Regions from separate parts of the Lonsdalea populi genome, predicted to be linked through region 3. Evidence: predicted binding sites of a transcription regulator. Region 3 holds the regulator's gene; each other region holds the start of a gene.

Region 1 (7,856 bases), 350 kb from region 3:
ATGCCGCCGAGCACTTTTGGGGCTATCTGCGGTGGTCTTGGCAACGCGGGGCTCAACAAAGAGCCCGCTCGCGTTGTGATGGAAAAACCGCTGGGAACCGATCTGGCTTCTTCGCAGGTCATCAATGATCAGGTGGCGGAGCACTTCAACGAATGTCAAGTTTACCGCATTGACCATTATCTCGGAAAAGAAACGGTACTGAACCTGCTGGCGTTACGTTTCGCCAACTCGCTGTTTGCCCATAATTGGGATAACAGTACCATCGATCACGTTCAGATTACCGTCGCTGAAGAAGTCGGTATCGAAGGCCGCTGGGGATATTTCGATCAGGCCGGACAGATGCGCGACATGATCCAGAACCATCTGTTGCAGATCCTGACCATGATCGCGATGTCGCCGCCATCTGATCTAACGACGGATCGCATCCGTGATGAGAAGGTCAAGGTACTGCGATCGCTGCGCCGTATTGACCGCTCCAACATTCATGACACTACCGTCCGCGGCCAATACACTTCCGGATTCGTTCAGGGCAAGAAAGTACCGGGCTATCTGGAAGAGGAGGGCGCGAATAAATTCAGTAATACTGAGACGTTTGTCGCCATTCGCGTGGATATCGACGATTGGCGCTGGTCCGGCGTGCCATTCTACCTGCGCACCGGAAAACGGTTGCCAAGCAAATGTTCAGAAGTCGTGGTGTACTTTAAAAACCCGGCGCTGAATCTATTCCATGATTCTTATCAGCAACTGCCGCAGAACAAACTGATTATTCGTCTTCAGCCTGACGAAGGGATCGAAATTCAGATTTTAAACAAGATCCCGGGTCTGGATCATAAGCACCGACTGCAGACGACCAAGCTGGATCTCAGCTTCTCCGAAACGTTCAATCAGGAGCATCTGGCGGACGCTTACGAGCGTTTGCTGCTGGAAACGATGCGAGGTATTCAGGCGTTGTTCGTTCGACGTGACGAAGTGGAAGAAGCCTGGAAATGGGTAGATTCCATTATGGAAGCCTGGGATCAGGACAACGATGCGCCTAAACCTTATCAGGCTGGCACATGGGGCCCGGTGGCGTCCGTGGCGATGATTACCCGTGATGGCCGTTCCTGGAATGAAGTCGAATAGTCATTATCCGCTGCCTGCGGCTGTCGGGCGCTAAGCGGTAATAAATCCTGGCGCGGTCTACTGATGGGGCGACCGCGCCAAATTAATCAATGTCCATTGGGTATGACTGGAGAAAGCGCTTAATGAAAAACTGGAAAACCAGTGCGGAACAGATTTTGACGGCTAGCCCGGTTATTCCGGTGATCGTCGTAAATAAACTGGAACATGCGGTTCCGATGGCGAAAGCCTTGGTCGCCGGCGGCATCCGCGTACTGGAACTCACGTTGCGCACCGAATGTGCGGTAGAAGCGATTCGCCTGATTGCGAAAGAAGTGCCGGACGCGATCGTGGGGGCGGGAACGGTAACCAATCCTCAGCAACTGGCACAGGTGGTCGGTGCCGGCGCGCAGTTCGCCATCAGCCCAGGTTTGACTGAACCGCTGTTGAAAGCGGCGACGGCGGGCGATATTCCGCTGATTCCAGGTATCAGCACCGTTTCAGAACTGATGCTGGGTATGGATTACGGATTGACTGAGTTCAAATTCTTCCCGGCTGAGGCTAACGGTGGCGTGAAAGCCCTGCAGGCTATCGCAGGTCCGTTCAGCAAAATCCGTTTCTGCCCAACCGGCGGTATTACGCCGAACAACTATCGCGACTATCTGGCGCTGAAAAGCGTGCTGTGCGTAGGCGGCTCATGGCTGGTGCCAGCTGACGCGCTGGAGTGCGGCGATTATGGTCGCATCACAGAACTGGCTCGTACCGCCATTAACGGCGCTCAAGCCTGATTTGGCACATCGAACGCGGACATAGTGTGAATGACGCTTTGACCGTGTATCGCGCCAGCGCTAAACCATCTCTTCGGAGATGGTTTTTTGTTTGACGATGACCCCAATTTGGTCGTTCGCTGGACTGCGCCCAAACTCTTTAATCCCTTTTATCAATTGATTAGGATCTGCCAGCCGCTGTTTTACAAGACCTGGCCCTGCAATCCCTCGTGTGATGTCTCTATGGCTCTTGCAGGCTGGGCTTTCGATGCATCACTTAGTGAAAACTGATCTCACTAAATCCGCAACAGTTGTGGTACTCCTCAAAGCCAGCATGCGCTGCGGCTATCAGTGTATTATTCACCGCTGCATCATCCCCAATTATGGGACGAATAAACGTGTAATGCGTGAAGCTTCCGGACGTGGCGCATGGATATTGCTTTACGCGATTTGATGCTTTGCCTGTACCAACCGTTTTCATCCTATGTCCAATGTTGTCTGGGCCTATTCTCCAGATGTCAATCGACACGCTCGGGGTGATACCCATGATTGCTCGGCGATAGTGTGAGATATCGAATGAGGCAGAGAAAAAGGGCGCAGGCAGGCTGCGCCGCTATATGTCAACCGTTGGCCTGGACCGCGGCGGCGGCGGCTTTGGCGCGCTGCACGGCAGCGTCTGTTGTAACACCCATCGCCAACGCGACGCCCATTCGACGCTGGCCGTTAATTTCCGGCTTGCCGAACAGGCGGATTTGCGTCTGTGGCCGCAGAGCTTGCTCCAGTCCCTGATAGCGGACGTCGCTGCTGGTCAGACTTGGCAGTATCACGGCAGAAGCGGCAGCGCCGTATTGGCGAATGGCGCCAACCGGCAGGCCGAGGAAAGCGCGAACGTGCAATGCGAACTCGGACAGATCCTGCGAGATCAACGTCACCATTCCGGTATCGTGCGGTCGCGGCGAAACTTCGCTGAAAATGACCTCATCGCCACAGATGAACAGTTCAACGCCGAATAGGCCGTAGCCGCCGAGCGCTTTAACGACCTTGCCGGCGATAGCTTTTGCCCGCTCAAGCGCCACAGCGCTCATCTGCTGCGGCTGCCAGGATTCACGGTAGTCTCCATCCTCCTGGCGGTGTCCAATCGGAGCGCAAAAATGAAGGCCATCGACGGCGCTGACGGTGAGCAGGGTGATTTCGAAATCAAATTTCACCAGCCCTTCAACAATCACTTTTCCGCCTCCGGCCCGTCCGCCTTCCTGCGCATAGCGCCAGGCCGAGTCCAGTTGCTGCGCGTCACGAATCAGGCTCTGGCCTTTCCCTGATGAGCTCATGACGGGTTTTACAATGCAGGGAAAACCCATGTTCTGCGCGGCTTCGCGAAAACTTTCAGCGTTGTCGGCAAACTGGTAGGGAGAGGTCGGAACGCCTAGCGTTTCCGCAGCCAGACGGCGAATGCCTTCCCGATTCATGGTTAATCGGGTGGCCTGAGCGCATGGGACGACGCGCTGCCCCTGTTTCTCAAGAGCCACCAGCGTCTCGGTGGCGATGGCTTCGATTTCGGGGACGATGTAGTCAGGTTTTTCCTGAGCAATCAGCCGTTCGAGCGCTTCGCCGTCCAGCATGTTAATGACGTGACTACGGTGAGCGACCTGCATGGCCGGCGCATCGGCGTAGCGATCCACCGCGATGACTTCAATTCCCAAACGTTGGCATTCAATCGCCACTTCTTTTCCTAGCTCGCCCGATCCCAGCAGCATGACGCGGGTGGCTCCAGGACGCAGGGCGGTTCCAATTGTTAACATAAAAGTAGTATCCGAGGCGGTTAATAAGAATTCCGGCGCAGTATAAACGAAACCGTTTGCGTGCGCATCCGGCGGACATTTCAAGTTATTTGGATGGTGATTTTGCAGAGGCAAGTAAGGGGGGAAGAAAACCGTCATCACTTGACCGATGACGGCACTAACGGATCATTTACCGTTAGGGTCGTAGGGCAGGGTGGAGAACTGCAAAGAAAGCTGACGATAGAAGCTGACCCGTTCGCGGAAATAATCGCGCAAATGTGCGGGCTGCTGTTGTTCAAGCACGTCAGGGATGACCGGCATGTTATAGCGCTCTTTGAAAGCGACGCCGGAAGCGGCGAGATCGACGTTTACTTTTTCCATCTCTTCGAATGGAAGGTCGGCCAGATTATGTCCCATGATGTCCTCCTGTGTATGGCGCGACAAACATAAAACAGCCCGGATAAAATGGCAAGTTACGTCAGGCTTTGCTTAGACGCCTCTGTTTTTATGGCAAGGAAAATGAGTCGTTAAATTAAATTTCCAATAATGAAAATCATTATCAAATCAAATTTGATGTCGACAGAGAACAATGAAAACCATTCTCATAGATAAATGATAATACTTTGAATTTGGGATAAAAATAATGAGATCATTAGTTAATAGTATGTTTTTAATTTTTATATTTTTGTGCATAATGCCTTTCGAATAATCCCCTGTCAGTGGAAAAGGATTTAACATGTTAAAAAAAGAAATGATTGAAAAGCTGAATGAACAGCTGAACCTAGAGTTCTACTCAGCCAACCTGTATTTGCAGATGAGCGCGTGGTGTGGAAATAAAGGCTTTGAAGGTGCATCGGCTTTCCTGAAGTCTCACTCTCAGGAAGAAATGGAGCACATGCAGCGTCTGTTTGACTACCTGGACGATACGGGAAGTATGCCGATCCTCGGCGCTATCGAAGCTCCGCCGGTAGAATTCGACTCTCTGACTGATATTTTCAAGTTGACCTTCGAACACGAACAGTTGATTACCGGAAAGATTAATGAACTCGCGCATGCGGCCATGACGTTGCAGGATTATTCCACGTTTAATTTCTTGCAATGGTATGTAGCTGAGCAGCATGAAGAAGAGAAGCTGTTCAACTCTATTCTGGATAAATTGGCGATGGTAAGCACTTCCGAAGGTGGACTGTTCTTTATCGATCAAGATCTCAAAAGAATGGCAGCCAGCACCACGCCTGCTGCCTGATAACGGCACAAAGGCGATGCTGATGCTGATGCTGTGTCGCCTTATATTTTTTTTCCAATCCCCCCCTGGCTCGACTTCTCTCAAGTCAGTCGTTATGATCCCACTGCGTTTATTCGTGACGGCATAAGTCAAAAATCCTTGTAAATACGACGATCTATTCTGCTGTGGAAATCAAAATGAAAAATTTAATTTGGCTCCTGTTAACGGCCGCTTTTTGCGCTTCAGCGCACGCGGCGGCGGGGATCGCGAACATCAGCAAACTGCAATATGGCGATAACTGGGCATTTACTCGTGAAGAAGTGCAGTTGATCTGCCGCCCCGGTAACGCGCTCTATGTCATCAATCCCGGCACATTGATGCAATATCCGCTAAACGATGTCGCGCGGACACAGGTTCGACAGGGTAAGGTTAACGCTCAGTCGCTGGATATCATCCTGCTGGACGATCCCCGCCAACCCGGGCAGAAAAAAAGTTTGCAACCGTTTGTGAGCCGTGCGCAACAGCTGTGCAAGTGACCTAAGCGTTCTTCATCCAACATGTTATTGATGGTGGGAGAGCTACGATGACCAAGTTCGTGATCACAAAAATGTGTTTAATAACGGCTAAAAGTACTAAGTTGGCTCATACATAGCTGGAAAAGGGAAATGCCTCGTCTACGCTTAAAGGGTGGGTTCCCAAGCCTGCGTCAATGCCAACTTTTAGCGCACGGCTCTACCCCAGAGCCATTTCCCTAGACCGAATACAGGAGTCGTATTCGGTCTTTTTTTATTGATTGTTTTTTTCTAGCCCGAATACAATATCCGTCTTTTTTATAAAAGGTATATTCTTTAGCCCTCCCCTGACCCTGCTTCATTCGTTCGATATTTAATATATTGAACTGACTAGATAATTCAGGATCATTGGCAATTGCTAGCCAAAACGCTTTACGGAATTGGTCGAAGTGGGTAAATGTTTTGCCATTCAGCTTATCGGCAATCTGAGTGGGTATTAGCGCTCCTAGCCCTGAGCTGGCGGCTTCCAGCCACTTTCCTTCCCCGGTCAGTATTTCTCTTTGTCCCGTCACGGTGCCCGGTTCATCTCTTGCTGTCGACTTTAGGTAAACATAGATCGGTTTAGTTGCAGGAAAACACGCGTGACCACTGCCAATGTCGTTTAGACGGGCGGCTTCCGGCATAGTAAAAATCCCTTTACTGTAAAGACCACTTTAATGTTGCTTGAAAGTCAGACGTCAGACAGTTAGCCACCTCGGCATTGTAGGTAGCTACAATTAGTTAAATCGAACACCTGAGATCGTTGTCATTTCATGCATAAAGGGTCATTCCGTAAGCGTCAAGTCTTGGCGATAAGGGTCCTGCATTTTTCTATCGATGGAAGAAAGAAGATAAGTCTCTAGGTGATTTCAAACGGTGGGTAAAAACGCTTTGTCCGGGGTTGCTTGTAAAGAATGCTACTGCATAGCGCGTCATCGTCTAACCAACACCTGGTGTGTTGAGTGACGGCAGCGACGAATTTTTGGCGACAAATACGGATGACTACCGCCCTTAAAACAAAAGTACCAAAGTGACAGAGGGGGGAACAACGTTCATCTCTCTGGCACTTGTGCGTCGTCAGTCATTCAATACAACTGGCACGGGATAACCCGAAGCTATCGCTTATCACCGCATTATTCTGCTGTCACTGTACCAACGCAAAGTCACGCGTTCACCGGTTTTCATTGCCGGGAGGTCAGCGCCGTATTTTGCTCGGACCTTTTTGGGCCGTAGGCATTAAAACTAAGAATATCCAGAAAGGGTAGAATCAACGCCTGCCGAGTGGTTCCTTCAGTGGTGCAATGTTCAGAGCCTTTTTGACATGCTCTATATGATTTTTTAGCCGAGCCTTGAAGCTTTTCATTCCTTAATCACACAGAGGAAATGGTGGTTGAAAATAAAAGAACCTCTTCATTTTTGCTTCACTCTTTCACGCAAATACTTTCTACATATTCGTCAATTTTCGTAAGTCGGACTTGGAATAAGTCGATCATGTGATCTTGTTCTGGCTCAGGAAGTTGACGAAATAATTTAAGCATTCGCATTTCACGTTCTTTCAGTCCAGAGCCTTCGTCTACTTTTTTACCAAACAGCCAGGCGACAGAAACACCGCTAGCATCCGCTACGGCGAGTGCGGAGGCTTTGCTTATCGTTCCCGTTCTAAACCATCCGGTAACCGCTTGCTTGCTAACGTTTGCGGCTCTGGCCATATCGGCTTTGGAAAAACCGTTGATATTGAGTTCAGCGAGTCTGGAAATAAGACGATGGTCTAGATCTTTCATTAGCATAAGGTTTATTTTAAGCCGAGATTTTAGTTCGGCGTGGTTAAGTACAAGTTGACTTTTATAAAAGTAATTCTGTTTCGCCACATGAATATATTCAGGGTAAAAAATGTCAAGTGATGTTCTGATTAAAAATAACCATGTAGCAAGTGTGTTGTTATTGTAAGGTTAATTTACGCTTGATGCCATGTAGCGAAATGATGTCACTCTGGTAATGTTTTTCTCTCTATTAAATAACTGGCACCATCGATGTGTGATTATTTCCCATTGACCCTCGTATTTAACTAGCTTCATATTATCGGATCAACAGTTATTGGTCATGAACTGAGTGAGAGATTAGTTTAATTCGGCATCAACGAACTTTTGAAGGCGACTTCACGGGTGGAGATAACCTTATAGTGTTGGGATAACAGCATGAAGCAAAGCTGAATTTTACGGGAGGTTGAGTCTGCATGGTTAGTTATAATATGGCTGCGCTTGAGAAGCGCCTTAGGATGCTCAGCGGTTATCCAGTTAGAGTCAAGCGTCAACGTCATAGCTGACCTTAAGGTGGCGTAGGCCACCTTAAGGTCAGCAAACACCGAAGGGACCTTCTTCCCGATAGTGCTTAACGGCATCGGCCGCAACGAGGATCTCTTTTTTTAATGCGTCATCCA
Region 2 (7,856 bases), 1.8 Mb from region 3:
GGTCGCGTTAAAGACTATATCGCCATCCCGAAAGCCAACGGCTATCAATCTTTGCATACCTCTTTGATCGGGCCGCACGGCGTCCCCGTCGAAGTGCAGATCCGTACGGAAGATATGGATCAGATGGCTGAAATGGGCGTGGCCGCACACTGGGCTTATAAAGAAGGCGAAAGCAGCACGACCGCACAGGTTCGGGCGCGTCGTTGGATGCAAAGCCTGATGGAACTGCAGCAAAGCGCTGGCAGTTCATTTGAATTTATCGAAAGCGTGAAGTCGGATTTGTTTCCCGACGAAATGTACGTCTTCACGCCCGAAGGCCGCATTGTCGAACTGCCCTCTGGCGCCACGCCGGTGGACTTCGCCTATGCGGTACATACCGACATCGGCCACGCCTGCGTGGGCGCACGTGTCGACCGCCAACCATATCCTTTGTCGCAAGCGCTGAAAAGTGGTCAGACGGTTGAGATCATCACGGCGCCGGGCGCCCGTCCAAACGCCGCTTGGCTGAATTTTGTCGTCAGTTCCAAAGCTCGAGCCAGAATTCGTCAACTGCTGAAGAACCTGAAGCGTGACGACTCCGTCAGTCTAGGACGTCGTCTGCTGAACCATGCGCTGGGTCACGGACGCAAGCTGTCCGAAGTTCCCGCACCCAATATTCAGCGCGAACTGGACCGAATGAAAATCTCTTCGCTGGACGATCTGCTGGCGGAAATCGGTCTTGGCAATGCCATGAGCATCGTGGTGGCCAAAAATCTGCTGGAAGAAGATACCGGATTGAACAGTTCCGGCATCCGCAAGCTCCCGATCAAAGGCGCCGACGGCGTGTTGGTGACCTTCGCCAAGTGCTGCCGTCCCATCCCGGGCGACCCCATCATTGCCCATGTCAGTCCCGGCAAAGGGTTGGTTATCCACCACGAGTCCTGCCGCAATATCCGCGGATATCAGAAAGAACCCGAGAAATTCATGGCGGTGGAATGGGACAAGGTCACCGAGCAGGAGTTTCTGACCGAAATCAAGGTGGACATGCTCAACCATCAGGGCGTGCTGGCCAATCTGACCGCCGCCATCAACAGCGCCAATGCCAATATCCAGAGCATCAATACGGAAGAAAAAGACGGCAGGGTCTACAGTGCCTTTATACGGCTCACCGCGCGTGATCGCGTCCATCTCGCCAACATCATGCGCAAGATCCGCGTAATGCCGGATGTCATTAAAGTTAATCGTAACCGAAACTAATCTGTTATGACGCCAGAACGTTATACGCGCATCAGAGAGATGCTGAATCACCGTCAGCCCGACCTGACGGTGTGTATGGAACAGGTTCATAAGCCTCACAATGTCTCCGCCGTTATTCGCACGGCGGATGCCGTAGGCGTGCATCAGGTTCACGCCATATGGCCGACCGGACATATGAGAACGCTGGTTTCCACCGCCGCCGGCAGCAACAGCTGGGTAAAAGTCAAAACTCACGCCACGATTAAGGACGCCGTCGAACATCTGAAGGCGCAGGGTATGCAAGTGCTGGCCACCAACCTTTCTGACAAAGCCGTTGATTTTCGCGACATTGATTACACCCGCCCCACCTGCATTCTTCTTGGACAGGAAAAAAAAGGCATCTCCGCAGAAGCGCTGGCCTTGGCAGACCAGGACATCGTTATTCCGATGACCGGCATGGTCCAATCCCTCAATGTTTCCGTAGCCTCCGCGCTGATTCTGTATGAAGCGCAACGTCAGCGACAGATGGCTGGAATGTATCATCGGGATACCAGTCCGTTGGACGAAGAGGAGCAGCAGCGCCTGTTGTTCGAGGGCGGCTACCCCGTTCTCGCCCGCGTGGCGAAACGTAAAGGACTTCCACGTCCGCTCATAGGCCAGCAGGGTCAGGTGGTCGCCGACACCCCGTGGTGGGCCGCCATGCAGTCCACGGAATTATAATGCGCGGACGCCTGCTGAATACCCAACCGCTGAACACGCTTGTCGGCGTCGGGCCCAGTCAGGCGAATAAACTGGCCCGCATCGGCTTGGAAACCGTGGAAGATCTGCTGTTTCATCTGCCGCTGCGCTACGAAGACCGCACCCAACTTTATCCCATCAACGACCTGCTGCCGGGCATCTACGCCACCGTTGAAGGCGAAATTCTGCGCTGTGACGTCACTTTTGGCCGCCGCCGTATGCTGACCTGCCAGATCAGCGACGGCAGCGGCGTGCTCACGCTGCGTTTTTTCAACTTTAACGCCGCCATGAAGAACAGTCTGGCGCCGAGCCAGCGGGTCTTCGCTTACGGTGAAATCCGCCGTGGCAAGCTGGGAGCTGAAATTATCCACCCGGAGTATCGGGTTCAGGGCGAAGAAAGCGACGTGGCATTGCAGGAGACGCTGACGCCGGTCTATCCCACCACCGACGGCATCCGTCAGGCCACGCTGCGCAAGTTGACCGACCAGGCGCTGAAACTGCTGGACCGCCATCCGATTGATGAACTGCTGCCGCAGGAGCTCAATCACTCGATGATTAGCCTGACAGAAGCGCTGCATACGCTACATCGGCCGCCGCCCGACATGCAGCTGAGCGAGCTGGAACAGGGGAAGCATCCGGCTCAGCAACGGTTGATCATGGAAGAGCTGCTGGCCCACAATCTGAGTATGCTGGCCGCACGGGCCGGCGCCCAGCGTCACCACGCGCTGGCGCTCCCGCCCCGCGATACGTTAAAACAGCAGTTGCTGGCCGCCCTGCCGTTTTCGCCGACTCAGGCGCAAGATCGCGTCGTCGCCGAAATCGAACAGGATTTGAATCATCCCTATCCCATGATGCGGCTGGTACAGGGCGATGTCGGCTCTGGCAAAACGCTGGTGGCGGCTCTGGCCGCATTGCGCGCCATTGCTCACAGCAAGCAGGTGGCGCTTATGGCGCCCACCGAGCTGCTGGCGGAGCAACACGCCAACAACTTTCGCCAGTGGTTCGCGCCTCTGGGCATTAACGTAGGATGGCTGGCCGGAAAGCAGAAAGGCAAAGCGCGTCAGGCGCAACAGGATGCCATCGCCAGCGGCGATGTCGGTATGGTGGTCGGCACCCACGCCATTTTTCAACAGCAGGTCCAATTTAACGGTCTGGCGCTGGTAATTATCGATGAGCAGCACCGGTTTGGCGTCCATCAGCGGCTTGCTCTGTGGGAAAAAGGCGAGCAGCAGGGATTTCACCCCCATCAGCTAATTATGACTGCAACGCCGATCCCGCGCACGCTGGCGATGACCGCCTACGCCGACCTGGAAACCTCGGTCATCGACGAGCTGCCGCCGGGCAGAACGCCCGTCACTACCGTCGCCATTCCCGATACTCGTCGCGGCGATATCATCCAGCGTGTCGACAATGCCTGCCAGCAGGAAGGCCGTCAGGCCTATTGGGTGTGTACCCTGATTGAGGAGTCGGACCTTCTGGAGGCCCAGGCGGCGGAAGCGACCTGTCAGGAACTGCGCGAAGCGCTGCCGGAACTTACCATCGGGTTAGTGCACGGGCGGATGAAAGCGCAGGAAAAACAACAGGTGATGGAGGCGTTCAAGGCAGGAAATATTCAACTGCTCGTCGCCACCACCGTGATTGAAGTCGGCGTAGATGTCCCCAACGCCAGCCTGATGATTATCGAAAATCCCGAACGGCTCGGTCTGGCGCAATTGCATCAGTTGCGTGGACGCGTAGGCCGCGGATCGGTGGCCTCCCACTGTGTACTGCTGTACAAATCGCCGCTCAGCAAAACCGCGCAGAAGCGACTGCAGGTTTTACGAGATAGCAATGATGGCTTTGTGATCGCTCAACGCGATCTCGAGATTCGCGGACCGGGTGAACTGCTCGGCACCCGTCAAACCGGCAGCGCCGAGTTCAAAGTCGCCGATCTGCTGCGAGATCAGGCGTTGATTCCGCAGGTCCAGCGCCTGGCGCGCCACATCCACGAACGCTATCCCGAACATGCGCGGGCGCTCATCGAACGCTGGCTGCCGGAAAGCGCGCGCTACACCAACGCCTGACTGTCCACGGCGATCGCTTCCTCCCAAATTATCCTCTACGCTCGTGCATCAAGGCGGCATGCGCAACCGTTTGCTTTTATTAGGTAGATCATTAAAATGCGTTTTTTGTCGTTCTGGAGTGCCAACCGCCATGCGTATTCCCCCTGCCGAACCACTGCGCCCGGAAGAACCCGCCGCCGCCCAACCTCGCAGCGAACTTATCTACCGTCTCGAAGATCGCCCGCCGCTGCCGCAAACCCTGTTTGCCGCCGGCCAGCACCTGTTAGCCATGTTCGTTGCCGTCATTACGCCGGCCTTGCTGATTTGTCAGGCGCTCGGGCTGCCGGCGCAGGATACGCAGCACATCATCAGCATGTCGCTGTTCGCCTCCGGTCTGGCCTCCATTCTGCAAATTAAAACCTGGGGGCCTGTGGGTTCCGGGCTGCTGTCGATTCAGGGCACCAGCTTTAACTTTGTGACGCCGCTAATCATGGGCGGATTGGCGATGAAAAATGGCGGCGCAGATGTTCCCACCATGATGGCCGCGCTGTTCGGCACGCTGATGGTCGCCTCTTGTACCGAGATCCTGCTGTCCCGCGTTCTTCATCTAGCCCGAAGGATTGTCACTCCGCTGGTTTCCGGCGTGGTCGTCATGATTATTGGTCTGTCGCTGATTCAGGTGGGGCTGACCTCGATTGGCGGTGGATTCGCGGCGCTAAACGACCATTCGTTCGGCGCGCCCAAAAATCTGCTGCTGGCAGGCGTGGTCCTACTGGTTATTATCCTGTTGAATCGCCAGCGTAATCCCTATCTGCGCGTCGCCTCACTGGTCATTGCTATGGCCGTCGGGTATCTGGCGGCGTGGCTGATGGGAATGCTGCCGAAAGAGATGTCCAGCACGGCGCAGTCCGCCATCATGGTGCCGACACCGCTGTATTACGGTCTGGGCTTCGACTGGAGTCTGCTCGTGCCGTTGATGCTGGTATTTATGGTGACATCGCTGGAAACCATCGGCGATATCACGGCAACCTCCGACGTCTCGGAACAACCGGTACGCGGACCGCTATATATGCAACGCCTGAAAGGCGGCGTGCTGGCCAACGGCCTGAACTCCATGCTTTCAGCGGTATTTAATACCTTTCCAAACTCCTGCTTCGGTCAGAACAATGGCGTGATCCAACTGACCGGCGTCGCCAGCCGCCATGTCGGTTTCGTCGTTGCGCTAATGCTGATTGTGCTGGGGCTGTTCCCGGCCGTCAGCGGATTAGTTCAGCACATCCCGGAGCCGGTGTTGGGAGGCGCGACCATCGTAATGTTCGGAACGATCGCCGCCTCAGGCGTGCGCATCGTGTCTCGCGAATCGCTAAACCGCCGGGCTATCATGATCATCGCCCTCTCGCTGGCCGTAGGTTTGGGCGTCGCTCAGCAGCCGCTAATCCTGCAATTCGCTCCAGACTGGCTGAAAACCCTACTGTCTTCCGGCATCGCTGCGGGCGGGATCACCGCCATCGTCTTGAATCTGGTGTTCCCGCAAGAGCAAGAAGAAAAAGAATAGGGAGCCGGCTTCCAGATATTTCGTATTTACCGTGCTAATCAGGGTCCCATGATGCAACATCGGACCCTGATTCTTGTCAGGCGTATGATTACCGACTTGAGCGGCTGCAGACATTGCGGCATAACATTTCTATCCTCGACGACAGGCACGGACTGATACGATGAAATTTATCGGGAAACCCCTTATCGCACTGCTGTTACTCATCCTATTAGCTATGGCGGCGCTCTACGTCACGATACAGAGCGGATGGGGAGCCGACTGGGTCGGCAGGTGGGTCAGCCAGCATACCGAATACAGGCTATCGCTCAAACAAGCGTCTCACGACTGGTCGTCGCCCGGCCATATTCAGTTGACGGACGTCACTTTCGGCCGTGAAAACCAACCGCCGACGCTGGTCGCCAAACGGGTATCCCTCGGGCTTAGCGTCCGCCAAATCACCACGCCCTCTCATTTCGCCAGCCTGCGGCTGGAAGGCGGGACGCTCAATCTGAGTCAAACCGGTTACGCTTTGCCTTTTAAAGCTGACGTGTTGCAGCTCAAGGACATGGCGCTACAGCTGCACGACGGCGACTGGCGGCTGAACGGGCAGAAGGTCAACGGCGGCATCACGCCGTGGGAACCGCAGTCCGATCATCTGCTGGGAAACAATGCGCGTTTCCAGTTCAGCGCCCGCTCGCTGACGCTTAATGATATCCCCGCCAGTCAGGTGTTGGTTGAAGGCACATTCGACAATCGGCGCCTGACGCTGAGCAACTTCGGCGCCAATGTCGCCCGGGGGGATCTGACCGGCAGCGCGCAGCGCGCGGATGATGGCAGTTGGCAGATTAATCGACTCAGATTGAGTAACGTGAGGCTGCAAACTGCGCGTTCCCTCTCTGATTTTTGGCGGCCCGCCGCAACGCTGTCCGCCGTCAGCGTTGACCGTTTCGATCTGATAGACGCACGCATCGAAGGGCCGGGCTGGGCCGCCAGCGATCTTGACGCCACACTGCAACACGTCACATTCCGACAGGATAACTGGCAGAGTGAGGACGGCTCGCTCTCGTTCAACGCCACCGATCTTATCAACGGCGACCTGCATCTGATCGACCCGATTATCAATCTGGACCTGTCGGCTCAGGGGATCGCCATCCGCCAGTTCTCGGCCCGTTGGGAGAGAGGGCTGCTGCGGGCCAGCGGCAACTGGCTGCGCGGCGACCACCGGCTGACGCTGGATGAGCTGGTTATCGCGGGAATGGAATACACCCTGCCGGGAGACTGGCGTCAACGCTGGCAGCAGACGCTGCCTTCGTGGCTGGAAGAAGTCTCCGTCAAAAAATTTACCGCCAACCGTAACCTGCTGATCGATATCAACCCGGACTTCCCATTCCAGTTAACCGCACTTGATGGCTATGGCAGCGACCTGATGCTGGCCCGCCAGCATCAGTGGGGAATTTGGCAGGGCTCGCTAAACCTGAACGCCAGCGATGCCACTTTCAATAAAGTGGATATTCGACGCCCGTCGCTGGCGTTGACGGCCGACAACAATCGGATCACTTTTACCGATCTGAGCGCCTTCACGCAGGGTGGTCTGTTGGAAGCAAAAGCGATTATCGATCAGAACACTGCGCGTGAATTTATGCTGGATTTGAACGGCAAATCGACGACATTCGACGCATTGCTTCGCTGGGGCTGGCCGATGCCGACTCGCATGCCATCGGGGAATATCAATTTTCAGTTAAAACTGAAAGGCCAGATGGCGAATGCCGCGCCGCTGAAACCCACCCTAAACGGCGTTTTGCAGGGGACTGACAGCGCTGGGCAACCGGTTTATCAACAGTTGAATCAGGGTATCCTGCAGGAAGGGACGCCGGCGCCCTAAGGCGAATGGGCGATACCAAGAAGGAGGCCGGACTCATCATCCGGCCTTCTGTTATTCGTAGAGAGCCATTCCCAGAACCGTCAATATCTGCGCCTTATATCAGCCACTCGATAACCCCGTGGGCTCCGGAGGAGCATCCGGCGTCGGCGGTAAAACCATGTACACACCTTCAAATAATGCGCCTTTTTGCCCTTCACCGAATAATTCGACGTTCAGATGCACCCTTGCCCGACGGCCGCGAGCCAACTTGTCTAAATCTCCGCTCAGCGACCCAAGGTTCGCCACCGCGATGGGGCGGCCAGTGATTGGCGAGCTGTAACGAATATGCGCATCCGCCAGAACGATGGCGCCGCCCAGTTGACGCTCCCGCAGCAGTAGCCAAATAAGCCCCCAGCCGGTCAAGGTCGCCAGCGAAAACAAGCTGCCGGCGAAGATGGAGTGATGG
Region 3 (7,856 bases):
AAAGAAAATAGAGCGGGTATCCTTATAGCCGCGCAACACGCCGCTGCCGATGACCTGAATGGCATCCGATACCTGATAGATAGCGGCGAGCAGCATCAAATGCGAGGCCATCGCGACGACCTGAGGATTGTCGTTGTAGAGCAGGGCGATGGGTTCACGCAGTACCACGGTGAATATCGCTGTGCAGAGCGCCAGCGCAACGCCGCAAAAAATGCTGGTGCGGGCGGCGATGCGGGCATCAGGCACTGAACCTTCCCCAAGCCGGTGTCCTACTCGGATGGTGGCGGCGACGCCCAGCGACATTGGCAGAACAAACATCAGCGAGCTGAAGTTGAGTGCGATCTGGTGACCAGCGACATCAATAACGCCCAGCGGCAGCACGAGCAGGGCGACAACTGCGAACAGGCTGACTTCGAACAGGATCGCCAGGGCGATCGGCAGCCCAAGGTTGAATAGCCGTTTGATGACGCGCCAGTCGGGACGCAAGGGCGTGGCATGTTTGCTGATATCTTGTATCCAGCGGGCCCGGTGCAGATATCCTGCCAGCAAAAACAGCATGATCCAGTACACCGAGGCGGTGGCGACGCCGCAGCCGACCCCACCCAACTCGGGCATACCGAGCTCACCGTGAATAAACACGTAGTTGATCGGAATGTTGACAAGCAGGCCGATGAAACCAACAATCATCCCTGGTTTGGTTTTGGATAACCCTTCGCACTGGCTGCGCAGCACCTGGAAAAACAGATAGCCCGGAACGCCCCACAGCAGCGCGCGCAGATAGCCGACCGCCTTGTCCGCCAGATCCGGCGAGTCGTTGTGCATCAGATGAATAACTTTGTCGCCTTGGTAGAGCAGGAGCATGGTGACGACGGAAATCACCGCGGCCAGCAGAAAAGCCTGCTGCCGTTGATGCGCAATGCGTTCACGCCGACCTGAGCCGTTGAGTTGGGCCACCACCGGTGTCAACGCCATCAGCAGGCCGTGGCCGAATAGGATCACCGGCAACCAGATCGAGGTGCCGACAGCCACCGCCGCCATGTCGGTAGCGCTGTATGAACCTGCCATGATGGTATCCACGACCCCCATGGACGTTTGAGACACCTGCGCAATGATGACGGGAAACGCTAGCGTTAACAGCTGACGCGCTTCCGATAGGTACTTTTGCACGCGAACACCTTTTGTAGAACGACAGTTTGTCATCCGAGATGACGCTATCATCCTGTTTCTTTGGAAAAAGTGGGGTATTGTAATGTTCTAACAACATTCTACCAATCACTTGTCTATATATACCCGCTAGCCTTAGCAGGTAAAACTGTCAGTCAAACTACCCATATCACACTATATCGTGCAAACTGACGTTAGCGCTTTTGCCGCTGGTAGGAAGCCAGCGACATTCTCTCATCGAATTGGATTTGTAAAGAGGCAGAATTAATGTTTACCGGTATCGTTCAGGGCACCGCGCCGGTGGTGTCTATTGATGAAAAAAGCAACTTCCGCACTCATGTCCTCCAATTGCCGCAAGCGCTGCTGCCCGGGTTGCAGATCGGCGCGTCCATCGCCAATAACGGCTGCTGTCTGACCGTCACGAAAATCGACGGCGATCTTGTCAGCTTCGACATCATGAAAGAGACGTTGCGTTTAACCAATCTGGCCGATTTGCAGGTAGGTTCTTGGGTGAACGTCGAGCGCGCCGCCAAATTTGGCGATGACGTGGGGGGGCATGTGATGTCCGGCCACATTATGTGTACGGCGGAAATTGTGAAGATTCTTATCTCGGAAAATAATTATCAGATTTGGTTCCGACCGACCGACGAAACGCTGATGAAGTATATTCTGCACAAGGGATTTGTCGGCATTGACGGCATCAGCCTGACGGTAGGTGAAGTGACGAAAAGCCGCTTCTGCGTGCATTTGATCCCTGAGACATTGCAACGCACGACGCTGGGCAAAAAACGACTGGGCGATCATATCAACATCGAAATCGATCCGCAGACTCAGGCGATTGTCGATACGGTAGAACGCATTCTGGCGAATCAGAACCTTTCTCTGTCCGTGGTTCCTACGCCTTCTCAGGCCTGACCGAGATGACAGGTTGGCGGAATGAATAGACCCCGCCAACCTGGTCTCTTAACGTGGCGCGCGAATCCCGCCTTCCACGCCATTTGTGCTGAATAGCACCTGCCATAACTGGATATTCCGCGCCCGGAAAGCCCCGGCACAGGCATTCAGGTAGTAGCTGAACATGCGCTGGAAACGAGCGGAGTAGGCGGAGGCCAGCTCCGGCCAATGCTGCTGGAATCGCTCATGCCAAGCCATCAACGTGCGGTCATAGTCGGCGCCGAAGTTGTGCCAGTCTTCCATCACCATGTAAGCCTCGCTGGCGCGCGCGACATGCTGGACGGATGGCAGGCAGCCGTTGGGGAATATATAGCGGTCAATCCACGGGTCAACGGACAGGTCGGTTTTGTTCGCGCCTATCGTGTGCAGCAGGAAGAGCCCCTTGGGTTTCAGATTTTTGCGCACCACGCGGAAATAGGTGTCGTAATTTTTGGGGCCGACGTGTTCGAACATGCCAACGGAGACGATGCGGTCAAACTGGCGGTCTAAATCACGATAATCTTCAAGCAGGATGGTAACGTCCAGATCCCGACATCGTTCCTGCGCCAGTCGCTGCTGTTCACGCGAGATGGTGACCCCAGTCACGGAAACACCGTAGTGCCGGGCGGCATATTCGGATAATCCCCCCCAGCCACAGCCGATATCCAGGAGCGTCATACCGCGCTGCAACTGCAGTTTTTCACAGATCATGCGCAGCTTGTTTTCCTGCGCCTGCTCCAGCGTCTCGGCTTCCTTCCAATAACCGCAGGAGTACTGCATGTGGGGGTCAAGCATGAGTGAGAAAAGGTCATTGCCAAGATCGTAATGTTCTTTTCCGACGATCCAGGCTCGTTTTTTGGACTGTAGGTTGGTGAGGCGGGCGATGAGAACGCGGGCGATATCACTAACATGTTTGGGGAGCTTATTATCAAGCCCGGCCCGGAGTACGCGGTGGAAGAAAATATCGAGCCTTTCACATTCCCACCAGCCGTCCATGTAACTCTCTCCGAGACCGAGAGAGCCTTCTCGCAACACGCGTTTATAGAGGTCAGGATTTTTGACCTGGATATCGAACGGACGAGCGCCATTGATGGCGATATCCGCCGAAGACAACATTTCTTTCACAATCTGGAACCAGGACGTGTTATGGATGTCCAGTTCCTCCACACAAGATGAACTCATAACCTCTCCCTATCTTGCTGTTAGCGAACACCGCAAGAAACAGCGTAGACAAAATTACCTGCAGAAGGTGTCGGTGGACGTGATCCATCGTCTATCCCCCGAAAAAGGGACTGGGGGGAAATTAAGAGAAAAGCCGGTACGAAAGGCATCTATCCGTGCCACAAAAGCCAGAATAGGCAATGTGTTATATCGACAGGATAGCAAACTGCTCTGTATGTCTTGTTCGTAGGTTATTGTCTTAGAAGACAGGGACAAGTTTATGACTGCTTCAACCAGGGTACAAGTTTTAAATGGCTGAAGCAGGGGAAAAGGCGGGGGTAATTATTTCAATCGAAAGAGATGTAATCACTAACGGCGATAATCGCGGAATGGGCCGTCAGACACGGATCGACGCTCAATTAATCGAGGATGTACCTCAATCACCTGGGACGTTTCACGCTTACTGGTAATTCGGTCTAACAGCATGGCGAACGCGGATTGCCCCAACCGTTCTTTCGGCTGATGAATGGTGGTCAGCGCCGGGGTGAAATAGCGTGAATGACGGACGTTATCGTAGCCGATGATGGAGATGTCCTGCGGCACGCGCAACCCAAGTTCATCCGCAGCGCAAAGGGCGCCCATCGCCATAATATCGCCGCCGCAGAACACGGCGGTTGGGCGTTTTTTTTGCGCCAATATCTGATGCATGGCTTTGTAGCCTGATTCCGGTTCGAAGTCGCCCTGTACGATCCACTCTTCACGGATATCAATGTCCGCTTCTTCGAGCGCTTTTTTGAAACCAAGATAACGCCCGCTGCCGGTATTGCGCTCCTGCAATCCCGGGATGGCCCCGATATCCCGGTGGCCGCGTTCAATAAGGTATTGCGCGGCGAGGTATCCGCCTTCAAAAGCGTTATCGATAACAGTATCGGTAAAGTCACTGTGTGCCTGGCCCCAGTCCATCACCACCATAGGGATGTGGCGATAGCCTTCGAGCATCGTCAGAAGTTCAGGCGGGTATTCCGCACACATGACCAGCAACCCGTCCACGCGCTTCTGCGCCAGCATGGCGAGATAGGCTCGCTGTTTGTCCAGATCGTTATGGGAATTGCAGAGAATCAGCGTATAGCCTTTAACATAGCAGCTGTTTTCGACGGACTCGATGATTTCGGCGAAATAGGGCGCCTCACTCGAGGTCGCCAGCAGGCCGATAGACTTGGTGTTATTGACTTTCAGGCTGCGCGCGACCGCGCTCGGAGAATAATGTAGTTCGTCAATGGCGGCGCGAACGGCGGCTTTGGTTTCTTCGGCGACGAATCTGGTCTTATTAATGACGTGGGATACGGTTGTGGTCGAAACGCCAGCACGCTTTGCCACATCTTTAATCGTTGCCATCTAAATGACTCCTAAATCTACTTCCTGCAGCAGTAAGTAACTTGTTAATCGTTTGCCTGCGCGAATCCTTCTCTTTCTGAAGATACGAGCCATTCAGAAGGTGGGGTGTCGACGGATATACCTGAAGATTAGGAAATGATGCTCGACCAACGGAGTTCGTACAGCAGTAAACCGGCGATTTTGTCCGATCCGGTCGAAAAGTGAAAGCGTTAATTCTACTCTTGCAACGATAAACGGACGTTACTGGTGAGATGGAACAGAAAGGTCACTTTTCCATAACATTATATTCATCATTAGGGTGTTGATAGATACCAATTCCCCTATACTGAACCGGCATTGCCACCTTGAATGTTGTGCTGAAAAATTAAGGAGAGAGTGATGGATACCAATTTGAAAATGTCCCTGTTGACGACGGTAGCGGCATTGGCCGTTATTATTGCCTTCAGTTTTACTGCGGTATTTGGCGCATAAGCCATACTGCCGGTATTTGTGCTCCCGGAAATCTTTCTTGTGGGCAGATTGCAAAAAAGGGACTTCGGCCCCTTTTTCTATTTCTTCTCGGCTTGGATTTTAATAACTGCTGCGGATTATCTCACCGTATGCGGCATGACGACCCGACGCGCGCCGATATAGTGTTCCTGCCAATAGTCTTCGCTAAGCTTGCTGATTTGGATATCTGAACCGTCGCGAAGAGACTGGATGAATTTTCCGTTTCCAACATAAACGCCCACGTGGTCTGTCGTACCGCGATGATTGATGCGGAAGAAGACCAGGTCGTCGCTTTCCAGCTCGTTTTTTTTGATAGGCGCGGCATCGCGCAATTGAAACATTTCATTGGCGGTGCGGGGAATGGTGATCTTCACAATATCTTTGTAGGCGCATAGACCAGCCCGCTGCCATCGAAACCGGTGTACGGCGATGAGTCGCCCCAGTGGTAGGGTTTGCCGATTTGGTTCATCAGCTTGTTGAGGACGGCGACTCTAGCACGTTGGGATCGTTGTTATGCGCCGTGCTCAGCACCAGGCCGCCGGTTTCGACGACATCATCTTTTCTTTTGCGGCTGATACGTTCAGCGGTCGTCTTTTCTTCTTTCACCCGAACAGGGTGGCCCCGTTTCGGCGCTTTCTTGGTTAGCGCTAGCGTGAATGGGTCCCGAGAGATTTTCTTGGCGTCCTTTTAAATGGGGTGATGGGAAGAAACGTCTTTATTTAAAGAGGAATAGGTCCCGGTCGGCGTTTGTTTTACGCTGCGTTTGGTTTTTTGTCGTTATCGGCGTCAGCGGTGGTTTTGGTCTTCAGCGGTTTGTTGCGGAATTTTTTCTTGTCTTGTGTGTGGTGGGCCGATATCGCCTGACTGAAAAATAGGCGGCTAAAAACCAATACGAAAAAGGTAACAATTAAACGCATTATAGTCTGACCGATGGTTGTTCTTGATCGCCTAATTTCCACAGTATTCCTTAAATCAGCATGATTACAAAACGCGAATAAGCAGTTAATGAGTATAGAATAGTGAAAAATCATTAATACGTATTGTTTTCTCGGTACTAATACATATTTTTGTTGATGATTTAACGGGTTAACGTTTTTAAAAACCACCCGGCGATAACCCTACAAAAGATGGCGTTTTTTGTGGTTATCGCTATCGTTAAAATGTGTCAAGGTAGTTGGGGCGAGCATACGCCCTTTACTGATGCCATGGCTAGTGGCTTATCATTAGCCATTACGTGCTTTAAGGAAGCAATAGAATGACGACAACGACAATTGAAAAAATCCAGCGTCAAATCGCTGAAAACCCGATCCTGCTGTACATGAAAGGTTCCCCAAAACTGCCGAGCTGTGGCTTTTCTGCTCAGGCTGTTCAAGCGTTGTCGGCATGCGGCGAGCGTTTTGCTTATGTCGATATCCTGCAGAACCCGGATATTCGCGCAGAGCTGCCTAAATATGCCAACTGGCCGACGTTCCCGCAGTTGTGGGTCGATGGTGAGTTGGTCGGTGGCTGTGATATCGTGATCGAAATGTACCAGAGCGGTGAGCTGCCGAAACTGATCAAGGAAACGGCGGAAAAACATAACGCTCAGCAGCAGGATCAAGAGTAAGTCAGAGGTTTGGACGACGGCGGGATTGACCGCGCGTCCGATACTGAATAGGGCGGCTTAGGCCGCCCTTATTGCGTCTGAATTATGTCTAACGCTGAGCCGCAGCGGTATTGTTTTCTTCGGACTCATTGAGCTCCAGCGGCCATCCGCCCATTTTTTTCCAGCGGTTAACCAGTTCACAGAACAGCAGCGTGGTGCGTTGGGTGTCATACAACGCGGAATGCGCCTGCGAGGAGTCGAAGGGAATGCCGGCGGTGATGCAGGCTTTAGCCAGTACGGTTTGGCCGACAACCAATCCGCTCAAGGCGGCAGTATCAAAGGTGGCGAAGGGGTGGAAAGGGTTGCGCTTAAGGCTGCAACGCTCGGTGGCAGACATGAGAAAGCTGTGATCGAAAGTGGCGTTGTGCGCAACAACGATAGCGCGATTACAGCCTTGATCTTTAATCCCTTTTCGCACCATTTTAAAAATTTCGTGCAGCGCATCATATTCTTTGACGGCGCCACGCAGCGGATTACTGGGATCAATGCCGTTGAAGGCCAGCGCTTCGGGCTGCAGGTTGGCGCCTTCGAAAGGTTCTACATGGAAATGCAATGTCTGGTCCTGCTGCAACCAGCCGTTATCATCCATTTTCAGCGTGATGGCTGCAATCTCGAGCAGCGCATCCGTTTTAGCATTAAATCCAGCGGTTTCCACGTCGATCACAACGGGATAAAACCCGCGAAAACGGGCGCTCAGTGCATTCAGATTAATTTTCTCAGCCATCAGTCTCTTTTCTTTAGCAAAAATGCAGTGCGTATTATGGCAAATTTTTGAAGGCGATGCAGTAATGCAGAGGCGACGGACGCGGCTGCGCGCCCGTCAGTAGGATAGGTTAGTTGCCCAAGCCCTGGCCGGCATGTTTGTTTTCAATCAGCTCTATTTTATAACCATCAGGATCTTCAACGAAGGCGATAATGGTAGTCCCGCCTTTGACCGGGCCGGCTTCACGAGTCACCTTTCCGCCGTCCTGGCGAATGCGGTCACAGGTGGCTGCCACGTCATCTACACCCAGCGCGATGTGCCCATAGGCCGAGCCCAAATCGTAGCTCTCGACGCCCCAGTTATACG
Region 4 (7,856 bases), 880 kb from region 3:
CCGGTCCGCGTGTTATCGAACAGACGGTACGTGAGAAACTACCGCCGGGCTTCCAGCGCAGCGAGTTTCTGGTGGAAAAAGGCGCGATCGATATGATCATCCGTCGCCCTGAGATGCGTTACAAGCTGGCGACGATCCTCGCCAAGCTGACTAACCACCCGGAACCGCAGCCTGAAGTGGAAGAGCCGCGGCCGACCGCTTTGTCTGAATCACAGGATGAAGCCTAACCGATGACGTACGGGGAGCAAGGTCGCGACGTGCTCCGTCGCTCCCTGTATCAATGAACCGTAAGTAAGCGAGCGGGTCTCATGGATAACCTTCAAACACCTAAAGCCGCGTCGCCTTTGGCCACGTGGCTTTATTATCTGGAACATCTGCACGTGCAGGCCATCGATCTTGGCCTGGACCGCATCAAACAGGTGGCCGACTCTCTTCAACTGCTCCAGCCCGCCAATACCATCTTCACCGTCGCAGGCACCAACGGCAAAGGCACAACGTGCTGCGTGCTGGAATCCATTCTGTTGGCCGCCGGGCTGCGGGTGGGCGTCTACAGTTCGCCGCATCTATTGCGTTACACCGAGCGTGTTCGCATTCAGGGCAAGGAATTGCCGGAAGCCATGCACAGCGAGGCGTTTGCCGTCGTTGAGGGAGGGCGCGATAACGTCTCTCTGACCTACTTCGAATTCGGCACGCTGGCGGCGCTCCATCTCTTCAGGCAGGCGCAGCTGGACGTCGTGATCCTTGAGGTCGGTTTAGGCGGTCGCCTGGACGCGACCAACATTGTGGACTCGGACGTCGCCGTCGTGACCAGCATCGCTATTGATCACGCCGACTGGCTTGGCCACGATCGCGAAAGCATCGGCCGTGAAAAAGCGGGGATCTTTCGTCACGGCAAACCGGCTGTCGTCGGCGAGCCGGATATGCCTGCCTCGATTGCCGACGTCGCGCATGAAAAAGGTGCTCGGCTGCTGCGTCGTGACGTCGACTGGCGCTACGGGGTGGAAGAGGGCAACTGGTTCTGGGAAAACGCGCAGGGACGCCTAAGCCGCCTGCCTTTGCCGAATGTGCCGCTGCCGAACGCCGCTACGGCGCTTGCCGCGTTGAACGCATCGCCGTTAGTAGTTGATGAGAACGCACTGCGTGACGGCCTGCGGAACGCGATCTTACCGGGGCGCTTCCAGATTGCCGGTGATAAGCCGTTGCTGATTCTGGATGTGGCGCACAACCCTCATGCGGCGGCGTACCTGTCTGAGCGTTTGGCTTCGTTGCCTCCGCACGGCGCCGTCCGCGCTGTTGTCGGCATGCTGTCCGACAAAGATATCGCCAGCACGCTGGAACAGCTTAAACCGCAGGTGGATGCGTGGTATTGCGCGCCGCTGGAAGGGCCGCGCGGCGCCAGCGCGGATCTGCTTGCTCAGCATCTTGAGGGCAGTCGTTCGTATCCTGATGTGGTCTCCGCCTGGCGAGCGGCGATGCAGGACGCTAAAGATCACGACGTGGTCGTGGTTTGCGGCTCCTTCCATACGGTAGCGCATGTGATGTCCGCGCTTGAAGAAGGAGCGGCGAATGGCGAGTAAATTTCAAAACCGCCTGATCGGCACCGTCATTTTGGTCGCGCTGGGCGTGATCGTGTTGCCTGGACTGCTGGACGGTAAGAAAAAACATTATCAGGACGAGTTCGCCGCTATTCCTCTGGTGCCTAAACCGGAAGATACGCTGGAAGCGGAGTCGCTGCCGCCAATCACGCAGTCGCTGACGGCACAGTCGCCGGACAGTGCGACGATGCCTAATGCGGATGACGGCGGCGAGGAAATGAGGAGCGCCGAGCATGAGGCCAATGCTCCCGACACCGGAACACCTCAGAACGCCACTCCGCCTGGCGCGACGCGGCCTTCCGCGCCATCTGACGCACCGGTCGTTCCGCCTCCGGTGAAATCCGAGCCGAAACTCAAGCCGGAAGTGAAACCAGAAGTGAAAGCGGAAGCCAAGCCGAAGCCCGAGGTTAAACCCGCGCCGCGACCGGCAGAGAACAAACCGGCAGCAGCGCCGCAGGCCCCGGCAGGGCAGGCTTTTGTCGTGCAACTGGGCGCATTGAAAAATGCGGACAAGGTAAATGAAATCGTCGCCAAGCTTAGACTCTCGGGATTCCGTGCATACACGGTGCCGTCTTCGCCCGTCTCCGGGCAGATTACCCGCATCTATGTGGGGCCGGACGCCTCGAAGCAGAAGCTACAGTCCTCGCTGAGCGAACTGCAGCAGATCAGCGGGCTGAGCGGTCAGGTGAAAGCGGCGCATTAGCGCGGGACGGGGTCATGAGGAGGCCGGGGAGGCAGATAGCGTTGCGGGGAAAACCCGACGCCATCGCCTTTTTTCGGTATCTTCATGGCCCGTCAGCGGTTTTTGAGTTGGCCGATTGATTGACGCATTTAGGGCGGAATTCCGGTACGCAAACGTTTTCTTTTTCTGTTAAAATGCGCCGCGAACAGGATGAGCCGCGTATGTCGATGGTTTTTGTTCATTGAGTAGGATAGTTCATGGTTTGGGTGGATTACGTCATTATCGGCATTATCGCGTTCTCGGCTCTGGTCAGTTTGATTCGAGGATTTGTCCGTGAAGCGCTGTCGCTGGTGACCTGGGGATGTGCGTTTTTCATTGCCAGTCACTACTATGGCTATTTGGCGGGGTACTTCACCCGCTTTGAAGATGAACTGGTTCGCAACGGCATCGCTATCGCCATTCTGTTTATTGCGACGTTGATTGTGGGAGCCATCGTCAATTATGCGATAGGCTCTCTGGTTGAGCGAACCGGGCTGTCGGGCACCGATCGTGTGCTGGGCGTTTGCTTTGGCGCCTTGCGCGGGGTCTTGATTGTCTCTGCAATCTTGTTCTTTCTGGACACCTTCACCGGGTTTTCCCAGAGCGTCGACTGGAAGCAGTCCCAGTTGATCCCGCAGTTCAGCTATATCATCAGGTGGTTCTTTGACTACCTGCAAAGCACGTCGAGTTTCTTGCCGCGGCACCTCTAGTCGCGGTAGCGCTGATGAGGAAAAGACAACATGTGCGGTATTGTCGGTATCGCCGGCGTCACGCCGGTCAACCAGTCGATTTATGACGCGTTAACGGTGTTGCAACACCGTGGGCAAGATGCCGCAGGCATCGTTACGATAGATGCTCATCACTGTTTTCGCCTGCGTAAGGCGAACGGTCTGGTCAAAGACGTTTTTGAAGCACGGCACATGCAACGCCTGCAGGGGAATATGGGGCTCGGTCATGTACGTTATCCCACGGCGGGCAGTTCCAGCGCATCCGAAGCGCAGCCTTTTTACGTCAACTCTCCTTTCGGAATTACACTAGCTCACAACGGTAACCTGACCAACGCGCACGAGCTGCGTCAGAAGCTGTTCGAACAGGGCCGCCGGCACGTCAATACAACGTCTGATTCGGAAATTCTGCTCAATATTTTCGCCAAAGAACTGGACCGCTTTCAGCACTATCCGCTGGAGCCTGACAATATTTTCGCCGCCGTTGCCGCCATGCATCAGCAAATCCGCGGCGCCTATGCCTGCGTCAGTATGATTATCGGGCACGGGTTGGTGGCCTTCCGCGACCCCAACGGGATCCGTCCGCTGGTCATCGGCAAGCGCACGCTGGATGATGGGCGCAACGAATATATGGTGGCGTCCGAAAGCGTGGCGCTGGACACGCTGGGCTTTGAGTTCCTGCGCGATGTGGCGCCGGGCGAAGCGATTTACATCACGGATAAAGGCCAGCTTTACACCCGTCAGTGCGCGGAAAATCCAAAGCATCACCCGTGTCTGTTCGAGTATGTCTATTTCGCGCGTCCTGACTCGTTCATCGATAAAATTTCGGTCTACAGCGCCCGCGTGCGCATGGGCCAGAAGCTGGGCGAGAAAATTGCACGCAGCTGGGAAGATCTGGATATCGATGTGGTCATTCCTATTCCGGAAACCTCTTGCGATATCGCGCTGGAAATCGCCCGTATCATCGATAAGCCTTATCGTCAGGGCTTTGTGAAAAATCGCTATGTCGGCCGCACGTTTATCATGCCGGGCCAGCAAACGCGGATTAAATCCGTGCGTCGTAAGCTGAATGCCAACCGCGCTGAGTTCCGTGATAAAAACGTGCTGCTGGTGGATGACTCCATAGTACGCGGAACCACGTCTCAGCAGATCGTCGAGATGGCAAGGGACGCGGGCGCCAAGCGCGTGTATCTCGCGTCTGCCGCGCCGGAAATTCGCTTCCCTAACGTCTATGGCATCGATATGCCGAGCGTGAACGAGCTGATTGCCCATGGTCGTGAAGTGGATGAAATCTGCCAGCTTATCGGCGCGGACGCTCTGATTTTCCAGGATCTGTCCGATCTGGTTGAGGCCGTGCGGGACGACAATCCGGATATCACGCAGTTCGAATGCTCTGTCTTCAACGGTATTTATGTCACGCATGATGTGGATCAGGGCTATCTGGACTATCTTGAAGGTCTGCGCAATGACGACGCTCAAGTGCTGCGCAGCAAGAGTGAAGTCGAAGATCTGGAGATGCATAACGAAGGCTGACGGAGCGGTCTGAGTGTTCTCCAGTAAGGGAGTGCCTATCGGTGCTCCCTTTATTTTTGCATCTTGTCAATCATGGACGGATACGGCACAGTTTGCGCTGACGATGTGATTACAGGTTTATCCTGATTAAGGAAGGGTATGAAGCGACTGATTATTGGTATTTCCGGTGCCAGTGGGGTGGTTTACGGTGTACGCCTGTTACAGGTGCTGCAGCCGTTGCAAGAGATTGAAATCCACCTGGTGATGAGCCCGGCTGCGCGGCAGACTCTGGCTCTGGAAACCGATTTCAGCGTGCGCGACGTCCAGTCTCTGGCGGATGTCGTGCATGATTGCCGCGACATCGCCGCCAGCATTTCTTCCGGCTCTTTCAAAACAACCGGTATGGCGATCCTGCCGTGCTCGATTAAAACGCTGTCCGGCATTGCTCACAGCTATACCGACAGCTTGCTGACCCGCGCGGCCGACGTGATGCTGAAAGAGCGACGCCCTCTGGTGCTGTGCGTGCGGGAAACGCCGATGCATTTGGGTCATCTACGGTTGATGACGACAGCAGCCGAAATGGGTGCGGTCATCATGCCGCCGGTGCCAGCGTTTTATCATCGCCCGCAAACTGTGCAAGCAATCATCGATCAAACCGTTAATCGAGTGCTCGACCAATTCGATATTTCTCTGCCTGAAGATTTATTTACCCGCTGGGGTAGTGCATAACTGGTTAATTTAAAATAAAAAAATAACAAACCATGGATGGCGCTTGAGCTGCGGTTAATACTTTTCATGCCTTATTATGTGGCACTGAACTATTTTGGTGCAATCGCGCGCCTTGTTACGGTGCGAGTCGTTGTCTGTCTCATTTAGTTTCTGTTCTATCTGCCGCAATAAACCTGGTAATCAATTGATTATACACGGTAAATGTTTTTTGATGCCCGATATCGCGCGTATGCACTCTTTCGATAAAGTGGCATGAAAACTGCAGCGGTCAAGCCTCTACTACACACGCGATAGGCACGATAGCGTTGGCGATTAAATAGCATGCAAATCTCATCGGTCGTGTCGATATCCCATCACCTGCAATAAGGGTAACTTGATGAAAAGCGGATTGAAATTCTTACCTTTGGCGTTAATTTTAGCGGCTAGCACCGCCTTTGCGGCGGTCCCGAAAGAGATCAAAATCGGTACGGATCCGACCTATGCGCCGTTTGAATCCAAAAACGCCAGAGGTGAACTGATTGGTTTCGACATCGATCTGGCTAAAGAGATGTGCCAGCGTATTGAAGCTAAATGTTCATTCGTTGAGAGCGACTTCGATTCACTGATCCCTTCGCTGAAAGCGAAGAAAATTGACGCTATTATCTCTTCGCTCTCAATCACGGAAAAACGTCAGCAGGAAATCGCGTTTACCGAAAAACTCTATGCTGCCAACGCACGCCTGATCGCGGCCAAAGGCTCTTCCATTCAGCCGACGTTGGATACCCTGCGCGGTAAACGCGTTGGCGTCTTGCAAGCTTCTACCCAGGAATCTTATGCCAACGTTCACTGGCAGCCTAAGGGGGTGGATGTCGTGGCCTACCAAAACCAGGATCTGATCTATGCCGATCTGGTGGCGGGCCGCATCGATGCCGCTTTCCAGGATGAAGTCGCGGCGAGCGAGGGCTTCCTGAAACAGGATGCGGGTAAGGACTACGCATTTGCCGGACCGGCGGTGAAAGACGATGCGTTGTTCGGTGTTGGAACCGGCATGGGTCTGCGTAAAGATGAAACCGAACTGAAAGCCGCGTTGGACAAAGCTTTTGAATCTATGCGCATAGATGGTACTTACGACAAGCTGGCGAAAAAATATTTCGATTTCAATGTTTATGGCGACTAATCGCCGCTGATACGACGTCTGCCTGTGAGGCAGGCAGACGGTTTGCTTTCTCTGAAGCGGATGTTACTGATGCTGCATGGCTACTCTGAACTCATCATTGAGGGGGCACGCCTGACGTTGCAACTGGCCGTGTGCTCGTTGCTGTTGTCGCTGGCGATCGGTCTGGTCGGCGCCAGCGCCAAACTGTCTTCCAGCCGGTTGCTTTCCGGCGTTTTCACCGGCTATACCACGTTGATTCGCGGCATCCCCGATTTGGTTCTGATGCTGCTGATTTTCTATGGCTTACAGATTGTGCTTAACGATCTGACTGAAATACTGGGCGTGTTGCAAATCGACATCGATCCGATGGCGGCAGGCATCATTACGCTGGGCTTTATCTACGGAGCCTATTTTACCGAGACGTTTCGCGGCGCTTATCTCGCCGTTTCGCGCGGGCAGATTGAGGCGGCCGTGGCCTTTGGCTTCTCGCCGTTGCAGGTCTTCCGACGCATTATGTTCCCCTCGATGATGCGCTTCGCGCTGCCGGGAATTGGCAACAACTGGCAGGTGATTTTGAAAGCCACGGCGCTTGTCTCCCTGCTGGGACTCAACGATGTTATCAAGGCGACGCAGTTGGCTGGGAAGGGCACTCATCAGCCGTTCTACTTCGCGATGGTGGCGGGGGGAATGTATCTGATTTTTACTACCCTCTCCAATGGCGTGCTGTGGTGGTTAGAGCGACGCTATTCGCAGGGAGTGAGAAAAGTCAATTATGAGTGACATCCTGCAACAATATGGGCAGTCCCTGCTGTGGAGCGATGGCTATCGCATGACCGGGCTGGCGATGACGCTATGGCTGCTGATTATTTCGGTGGTTACCGGCGGCGTCATGGCCATTCCGCTGGCGGTCGCGCGCGTCTCGCCGCGGCGGCGTTTTCGGCTGCCGGTGTGGACGTTTACCTACGTCTTTCGCGGTACGCCGCTGTATGTGCAACTGCTGGTGTTTTACACCGGGGTTTACAGCCTGGAAATCGTTCGCGGTACGGACATGCTGAACGCCTTTTTCCGCAGTGGAATGAACTGCGCCGTCCTGGCGCTGGCGCTGAATACCTGCGCCTATACCACCGAGATTTTTGCCGGCGCAATCCGCGCTATTCCCAGCGGGGAAATCGAAGCGGCCCGCGCCTACGGTTTTTCCCGCTTCAGGCAATATCGCTGCATCATTCTTCCGGGCGCATTGCGCATTGCGCTGCCAGCTTACAGCAATGAAGTGATTCTGATGCTGCATTCCACGGCTCTGGCGTTTACCGTGACGGTGCCGGATATTCTGAAAATCGCCCGCGATATCAACGCTGCCACCTATCAGCCGTTTTATGCCTTCGGCATCGCGGCCGTCATGTATCTCGCGATTTCTTTTATGCTGATCGGCCTGTTCCGCC

What was found. Region 3 encodes PurR, which represses purine synthesis genes. Its sites were predicted from a motif close to CANGCAAACGTTTGCNTG; they were not measured.
Region 1: a site for PurR is predicted at 3,710-3,727, ahead of purT (formate-dependent phosphoribosylglycinamide formyltransferase). Genes of this name have one in related genera too.
Region 2: a site for PurR is predicted at 4,076-4,093, ahead of I6N93_RS16635 (nucleobase:cation symporter-2 family protein). Genes of this name have one in related genera too.
Region 4: a site for PurR is predicted at 2,444-2,461, ahead of cvpA (colicin V production protein). Genes of this name have one in related genera too.

Annotation. Positions count from the first base shown of each region.
Region 1 covers NZ_CP065534.1:1,989,237-1,997,092, reverse strand. Annotated here, with positions in the region: gene zwf (glucose-6-phosphate dehydrogenase) at 1-1,122, shown strand, start outside; gene I6N93_RS08725 (bifunctional 4-hydroxy-2-oxoglutarate aldolase/2-dehydro-3-deoxy-phosphogluconate aldolase) at 1,245-1,886, shown strand; gene purT (formate-dependent phosphoribosylglycinamide formyltransferase) at 2,486-3,664, opposite strand; gene I6N93_RS08715 (DNA polymerase III subunit theta) at 3,830-4,060, opposite strand; gene ftnA (non-heme ferritin) at 4,380-4,889, shown strand; gene I6N93_RS08705 (YebY family protein) at 5,066-5,404, shown strand; gene I6N93_RS08700 (PAAR domain-containing protein) at 5,620-6,063, opposite strand; gene I6N93_RS08695 (transcriptional regulator) at 6,841-7,200, opposite strand; gene I6N93_RS08690 (DUF2158 domain-containing protein) at 7,771-7,856, opposite strand, start outside.
Region 2 covers NZ_CP065534.1:3,743,205-3,751,060, forward strand. Annotated here, with positions in the region: gene spoT (bifunctional GTP diphosphokinase/guanosine-3',5'-bis pyrophosphate 3'-pyrophosphohydrolase) at 1-1,236, shown strand, start outside; gene trmH (tRNA (guanosine(18)-2'-O)-methyltransferase TrmH) at 1,243-1,935, shown strand; gene recG (ATP-dependent DNA helicase RecG) at 1,935-4,016, shown strand; gene I6N93_RS16635 (nucleobase:cation symporter-2 family protein) at 4,147-5,550, shown strand; gene I6N93_RS16640 (AsmA family protein) at 5,711-7,411, shown strand; gene fabY (fatty acid biosynthesis protein FabY) at 7,511-7,856, opposite strand, start outside.
Region 3 covers NZ_CP065534.1:1,638,120-1,645,975, forward strand. Annotated here, with positions in the region: gene I6N93_RS07110 (MATE family efflux transporter) at 1-1,167, opposite strand, end outside; gene I6N93_RS07115 (riboflavin synthase subunit alpha) at 1,432-2,079, shown strand; gene cfa (cyclopropane fatty acyl phospholipid synthase) at 2,128-3,279, opposite strand; gene purR (HTH-type transcriptional repressor PurR) at 3,628-4,653, opposite strand; gene cydH (cytochrome bd-I oxidase subunit CydH) at 5,032-5,124, shown strand; partial or broken gene I6N93_RS07135 (C40 family peptidase) at 5,241-5,820, opposite strand; gene I6N93_RS07145 (Grx4 family monothiol glutaredoxin) at 6,398-6,748, shown strand; gene rnt (ribonuclease T) at 6,837-7,511, opposite strand; gene gloA (lactoylglutathione lyase) at 7,621-7,856, opposite strand, start outside.
Region 4 covers NZ_CP065534.1:2,520,043-2,527,898, reverse strand. Annotated here, with positions in the region: gene accD (acetyl-CoA carboxylase, carboxyltransferase subunit beta) at 1-227, shown strand, start outside; gene folC (bifunctional tetrahydrofolate synthase/dihydrofolate synthase) at 309-1,577, shown strand; gene dedD (cell division protein DedD) at 1,567-2,298, shown strand; gene cvpA (colicin V production protein) at 2,535-3,026, shown strand; gene purF (amidophosphoribosyltransferase) at 3,057-4,574, shown strand; gene I6N93_RS11075 (UbiX family flavin prenyltransferase) at 4,713-5,282, shown strand; gene argT (lysine/arginine/ornithine ABC transporter substrate-binding protein ArgT) at 5,659-6,438, shown strand; gene I6N93_RS11065 (histidine ABC transporter permease HisQ) at 6,508-7,197, shown strand; gene I6N93_RS11060 (ABC transporter permease) at 7,190-7,856, shown strand, end outside.